One region of the Geobacillus sp. FSL W8-0026 genome, then DNA from elsewhere that is predicted to be linked to it. Evidence: riboswitches for the same ligand, from Rfam matches in the RefSeq annotation. Region 1 holds a riboswitch; the other holds the start of a gene.
What was found. A riboswitch is a leader RNA that binds a small molecule or an ion and turns the genes downstream of it on or off. The one in region 1 is predicted to bind thiamine pyrophosphate.
Positions count from the first base shown of each region.

Region 1 (3,418 bases):
CGTGGTATGAGCAGCTCGAAGTGACAAAAAAGCCGCCGTCTTTGACGAGTTTGAGCCCGTTTAAATTAATATCCTTATAGCCGCGCAGCGCCTTTGGAACGGCATAGGCCGATTTGGCGAACGCGGGCGGGTCGATGATGACGACATCCCACTGTCGGCCGGCGCGCACGGATTCGCGCAAATAGTCGAAGGCGTTGGCGACGACAAAGTCGATGTTTGTAAAGCCGTTTAAGGCCGCATTGCGTTTCGCCGTCTCGATAGCGTGTTCGGAAATATCGACAGCGGTGGCATGTTTCGCGCCGTACAGGCAGGCGTTCAACATGAACGACCCGGTATGGGTGAAGCAATCGAGCACAGTCGTTTCCGGACCGATCAGCGGGCGGAGCGCGGCGCGGTTTTGCCGCTGATCGAAGAAAAAGCCGGTTTTTTGGCCGTTTTCAATATCGACGATGTATTGAACGCCGTTTTCTTCGATCACGACCTCGGTTTCCGCTTGTTGATACCAAAAGCCTTTTTCTTGTTTGAGCCCTTCAAGCTCGCGAACGGACACATCGTTGCGCAAATAGACGGCTTTGGGGGAAAACACTTCCAGCAAGCCGCGTAAAATCCAGTCTTTGCGCCGCTCCATTCCAAGCGTCAATATTTGCACGACAAGGATTTCTTCGTATTTGTCGACGATCAGCCCCGGCAGAAAATCGGCTTCGCCGTAGATGGCGCGGCAGGAGCGAACGCCGGGGATCATCCGCTCACGATACGCCCACGCTTGGCGAATGCGCTCGACAAAAAAGCGCTCATCCAATTCGTCATCGGGGTTTTGCGTCAGCACACGGACGATGATTTGCGAGGCGGGGTTGATGTACCCTTTCGCCAGCCAATAGCCTTGGTGGTTATAAACGTCAACGAAGTCGCCCGGCGTGATGTCGCCTTCGATGCGGTCGACTTCGCTTTGGAAAATCCATGGATGGCCTTGTTCAAGCCGTTTTTTTCGCTGCCGTTTCAAAATGACGTTTGCCACTCTGTTCACTCCTATCCGGTAGTCAATCGTTGCGCTTTTATCATAGCGAATGGCGGTGGCCGACGCAACGTTGGCCGGAAAAAACGGTTGACAACGGGAACGGCCGTGATATGATAAATGTAAACAAGGAAATAGCATCATTGCGATCCACTAGGGGGGCCTTTAGAAAGGCTGAGATCAAAGTGTACCTTTGAGACCCTTAGCACCTGATCTGGGTAATGCCAGCGTAGGGAAGTGGAGGAGCTGCACGAAGGCGGGCTATGTCCTTTTTGCCTAGCCAAACGGTGAGCCCACGCCGCTTTCTTTACGCCGATCCGTAAAGGAAGCGGCGTTTTTATTTCGATGAAAAAGGGGGAGAAACCATGTCTTTTGCCAAGCGAGTGCGCGCAGCGGCCGACCCGATCTGGCAGGCGAGCTTTCGCCATCCGTTCGTTCAGGAGCTCGGCCAAGGAACGCTTGAGCGTGAAAAATTCCGTTATTATGTGATGCAAGATGCGTATTACTTGCGCCATTTTGCCCGTGTGCAGGCGCTCGGAGCCGCCAAGGCGCCGGATCTGGCCGCGACCGCCCGGCTCGCCCATCACGCGCAGAGCACCTGCGAGGCGGAGTTGTCGCTGCATGAAACGTTCGCTGAGCTGCTTAACATTACGGAAGCGGAGCGGGCAGCATTCGTTCCCGCGCCGACGGCGTACGCGTATACTTCGCATATGTACCGGGCGGCGTACGAAGGGCACTTAGGCGATGTCATCGCCGCCATTTTGCCTTGCTATTGGCTGTACTATGAAATCGGTGAACGCTTAAAAACGTGCCAGCCGAACGATCCGATTTACGAAAAATGGATTGGCACATACAGTTCCGACTGGTTCCGTTCGCTTGTCGAAGAACAGATCGCGCGCTTGGATGCCATCGCTGAGGCGGTCACCGAGGAGGAGCGCTCCCGGATGGAGCAGCATTTCTTAATCAGCAGCGAATATGAGTATGAATTTTGGGACATGGCGTACCGGCTCGAACGCTGGCCGTCTGCGCGGCTGGCGGCAAGCCGTTGACGTGGGCAAAACGAACAAAGGAGGGACATTGAGATGGAACGGAAGGCAAAAGGGTTGAAGCTGGCCGACATTTTAACAACGATTGTGATTGCGATTGTGTTCGGGGTGATTTACAAAGTATGGGGGCCGCTGTACGATATGGTGAAAGTGTTTGGCTTCCATGCCGATCAATTGATGTATGGGATGTGGTTTATCGCCTCATCGCTCGCCTATTTGCTCATCCGCAAGCCCGGGGTGGCGCTGCTTGCCGAAACGGCGGCTTCGTCCGGCGAGCTGATCATGGGGTCGCAATGGGGGCTTGAAGTGCTCATTTATGGATTTGTTCAAGGGTTGTTTGCCGAGCTTGTGTTTGCGGCGTTCCGCTATCGGCGGTTTGACGTGTTCGTCGTCTCGCTAAGCGCGGTCGGCGCGACGGTCGGTTCGCTCATCATGGACTTTTACAAAGGCTACATTGACGCGCTCGCCCCATGGAACATGGCGCTCTTTTTGCTGGCGCGCTTTATCGGTGCCATCGTGATTGCCGGCGCGTTCGCTGTCTCGTTGGCCAAGGCGCTTGAGAAAACCGGGGTCACGCAAATGTGGCGGCCGGCTTCCCAAGACGACTATGACGCATTGAATCGATAAGGCGGCGAAGAAAGATGAAAGAAGCGGTATCGATCGAGCGGCTGCGCCTGAAATTTCCCGGGCGCGCCGGGCTGTTGTTTTGCGATTTGTCGCTTTCGATCGCTCAAGGGGAGAAAGTGCTCCTCCTTGGCCCGTCGGGATGCGGCAAATCCACGCTATTGCAAGTGATGGCCGGCCTTATTCCCAATTCGATTGACGTGCCGATGAAAGCCGAGCGTCTCGAGCGGCCGGAACGCTGGGGGTACGTGTTTCAAGACCCGGATGCTCAGTTTTGTATGCCGTATGCGGATGAGGAGATCGCGTTTGCCTTGGAAAATCGAAACGTGCCGCGCGAGCAGATGCCGGAGCGCATTCGCGCGCTGTTGGATCAAGTCGGCTTGGCCATTGCGCCGCACACCGACATTCATACGCTTTCGGGAGGAATGAAACAGCGTCTTGCTTTGGCGTCTGTATTGGCGCTGGAGCCGGATGTGCTGTTTTTGGACGAACCGACGGCTTTGCTTGACGAGGAAGGAACGAAAGCGGTGTGGCAAACGGTCAAACAAGTCGGTCGGGAGAAGACGGTCATCATCGTCGAACATAAAATTGACCATGTGCTCGATTTTATTGACCGTATCATTTTGCTGGGGCGCGATGGTCAAATTATCGCCGATGGTGAGGCGAAAACGGTGTTTTCCCGCTATAAGCACGCCATTGGCGCCCACGGCATTTGGTATCCAGGCATCTGGGACGA
Region 1 covers NZ_CP150194.1:2,932,379-2,935,796, reverse strand. The annotation lists gene NST29_RS14690 (class I SAM-dependent rRNA methyltransferase) at 1-1,015, opposite strand, end outside; TPP riboswitch at 1,158-1,265, shown strand; gene tenA (thiaminase II) at 1,378-2,061, shown strand; gene NST29_RS14680 (ECF transporter S component) at 2,095-2,685, shown strand; gene NST29_RS14675 (ATP-binding cassette domain-containing protein) at 2,700-3,418, shown strand, end outside.

Region 2 (3,418 bases), 1.2 Mb from region 1:
CAAGAAGTTATGAAAAGCATCCAGCATCATGCCGAGGAAGTCGCGCAATATTCGCAACAGCTTGCCGCTGTCGCCGAACAGACGACAAAAGCTACCGAACAAATCGCGACCACCATGGAAACGATGGCGTCTCATGCCGAAGAGCAGACTAGCGCTGTTCGCGGCACGGCGGCGGCAGTCAATACCATTTCCCGAACGCTCGGCGATGTGGACCGTCGGACAAAAGATGTCACTCATCGGGCTCAGGAAACCGCGGCAAAGGCCGAGTCTGGGGAGCAATCGGTGGAGAAAATGTCGGAGCAAATGCAGTTTATCTACGGTCATGTCCAATCGCTAGGTCAGATCGTCAAAGCGCTTGGCGAACGATCGAACGAGATCGGACAAATTACCGAGGCCATTACGGGCATCGCCTCACAGACGAATTTGTTGGCGCTCAACGCGGCGATCGAGGCGGCGCGCGCTGGTGAGCAAGGGAAAGGATTTGCCGTCGTCGCCGGCGAGGTGAGAAAACTGGCTGAACAATCGGCTCGTTCTGCGCAGCAAATTTCTGAGCTGATCGGCTACATCCAAGAAGAGACGAAGCGGGCCATCGCTTCCACCGAACGGGTCGTCTCGGAAGTGGCGCATGGACTGAATGCTGCCCATGCTTGTGGGGCATCGTTTGCCCATATTCGTGAGGCGGTGGGGCAGGTGAGCGAACAAATCGGACAAGTTTCGCTGGCGCTTGAACAGATGACGGATCATGTCCGTCATGTGGATGAAGCGTTGCAACAGATGACCGATATTGTAGAACAATCGTCCGCCAGCACCGCTAACGTATCGGCGGCAACGCAAGAGCAGATGGCTTCCGTCGAAGAAATCGCTTCTTCGTCGGCATCGTTGGGCCAAATGGCGGACGAGATGCGGACGATGCTGAAGCATTTTTCGGTGTAATTGAAAAAAACATGGATACGAAAGGGGGGGCCAAATCTCGCCCCAGTCGGCAGTGAAAAAAAGATTGCCTGCCGGCTGACGATGCGATAAAATGAAGAAAATGAGCTGTGATCGCGTCATACGCGTAATCTGCTAGGGGAGTCCGAGAGCCGGGCTGAGAAAAGAACGCGGTGAAGTTCTTTGACCCTTTGAACCTGATCTGGGTCATGCCAGCGTAGGGAAGCAGGCAGCGGGAACAGATGGACGTGTCATGTTCGTTTGCCCTTTTGCCTTCGATCAGGTTCCGTTGTCGGAACCTGTTTTTGTTTTGTCTCGTCCTCTCTCTTTCCCTTTTTGATGGTTGCCTTCTTCCAAGCGTGATGGCATGGATCCAGTCGATGAAATCAAAAGAAAGGGGATCCATGCATGGAAAACATCCGCACATTAATGTCATTCCCATCTAGCCGCAAAGTGTATATCGAGGGATCGCGTCCGGACGTGCGCGTGCCGATGCGAGAAATTATGCTGTCGCCGACGAAGACAGCCCACGGCGAAGTGGAAAACGAGCCCGTGCGTGTGTACGACACAACAGGGCCGTATACAGACCCTCATTTTGAGCCAGATATCGAAAAAGGATTGCCACCTCTCCGGCATCGCTGGATCATTGAGCGCGTCGATGTCGAAGAAGTGGAGCCGCGGGCGGTCGCTCCTCGTTCGCTGGCGCTTCCCTTTGCCCGCCGATCTTTGCGCGCGAAGCTAGGAAAAGCGGTGACGCAAATGCATTACGCCAAACGGGGGATCATCACGCCAGAAATGGAGTTTGTCGCGATTCGCGAACGAATCGATCCGGAAATTGTCCGCCAGGAAGTGGCGGCGGGGCGGGCGATCATCCCCGCCAACATCAATCATCCGGAGAGCGAACCGATGATCATCGGCCGCCGCTTCCATGTAAAAATTAACGCCAATATCGGCAACTCGGCTGTTTCGTCATCGATTGACGATGAAGTGGAAAAACTGCTGTGGGCGGTGCGTTGGGGCGCCGATACGGTGATGGATTTATCGACGGGCAAACACATTCATGAAACGCGTGAGTACATTCTCCGCAACTCGCCGGTCCCGGTAGGAACGGTGCCGATTTATCAGGCGCTCGAAAAGGTCGGGGGAGCGCCCGAGAAGCTGACATGGGACGTGTACCGCGAAACGCTGATCGAGCAAGCCGAGCAAGGGGTCGATTACATGACCATTCATGCTGGGGTGCGGCTTCACTACATTCCGCTCACCGCCAGCCGCGTGACCGGCATCGTCTCGCGCGGCGGCTCAATCATTGCGCAATGGTGCTTGGCACATCATCAAGAAAACTTTTTGTATACGCATTTTGAAGATATTTGCCAAATTTTGCGACAGTATGATGTGGCCATTTCGCTCGGAGACGGGCTGCGGCCGGGTTCCATCGCCGATGCGAACGATGACGCGCAGTTTGCCGAACTCAAGACGCTCGGGGAGTTGACGGCCATCGCCTGGAAGCATGACGTGCAAGTGATGATCGAAGGGCCGGGACACATTCCGATGCATAAAATTCGCGAAAATGTCGAGCGGGAGCAGGAAATTTGCCATGGGGCGCCGTTTTATACGTTAGGGCCGCTTGTCACCGACATCGCGCCCGGATATGACCATATTACGTCAGCCATTGGCGCCGCCATCATTGGGGCCTATGGAACGGCGATGCTTTGCTACGTCACGCCGAAAGAGCACTTAGGGCTGCCCAACAAAGAGGATGTGCGTGCCGGGGTGGTCGCTTATAAAATCGCCGCCCATGCCGCTGATCTGGCGAAAGGACATCCGGCCGCCCAGCAGCGCGACGATGCGCTCTCAAAGGCGCGCTTTGAGTTTCGGTGGAACGACCAATTCCATTTATCGCTTGACCCGGAGCGCGCCCGTGAATACCATGACGAAACTTTACCGGCTGCCGCGGCGAAAACCGCCCACTTTTGTTCGATGTGTGGGCCGAAATTTTGCTCGATGAGCATTTCTCATGAGCTGCAGCGGAAAATGAAAGAAGACGGCATGCAAGCGAAAGCGAAGGAATTTGTTCAGAAGGGCGCTTCTCTGTATCAATGACAAGTCCAGTCAGGACGGACGAACGTATGAAAGCGCGGAAGCCCGCCAGTTGGGTAAGGATATACAATTATACAGAAAATATAGAATAAAAATATATTTACAAATTGTTTTTTATCTGTTATGATAATGACATAAGAGGTAAATTTCTAGTCATAACATAATTTATTTGTGAAGGGAAAACTGCGCAGTCTATTGCAGCGCCTTCGCCGGCGTTTCGCTTCCATAGACAGCGGCCAGTTGCGTCATCGAACGATAGATGGTGCTGGCCGCTTCTTTTTATGGACCAACGACGAAATGCAAGACTTTTCGAAGCGCCTCCGAATTTGTATGGTCGAGCACGTTATTTTTGGGAGCGTTTTCTAAAAAGTGCCGGACTGACGCCGATGTT
Region 2 covers NZ_CP150194.1:510,732-514,149, forward strand. The annotation lists gene NST29_RS02570 (methyl-accepting chemotaxis protein) at 1-933, shown strand, start outside; TPP riboswitch at 1,058-1,171, shown strand; gene thiC (phosphomethylpyrimidine synthase ThiC) at 1,339-3,030, shown strand.
Region 2: it holds a riboswitch for thiamine pyrophosphate, as region 1 does, so the genes downstream of both, thiC (phosphomethylpyrimidine synthase ThiC) here and tenA (thiaminase II) in region 1, are expected to answer to the same signal.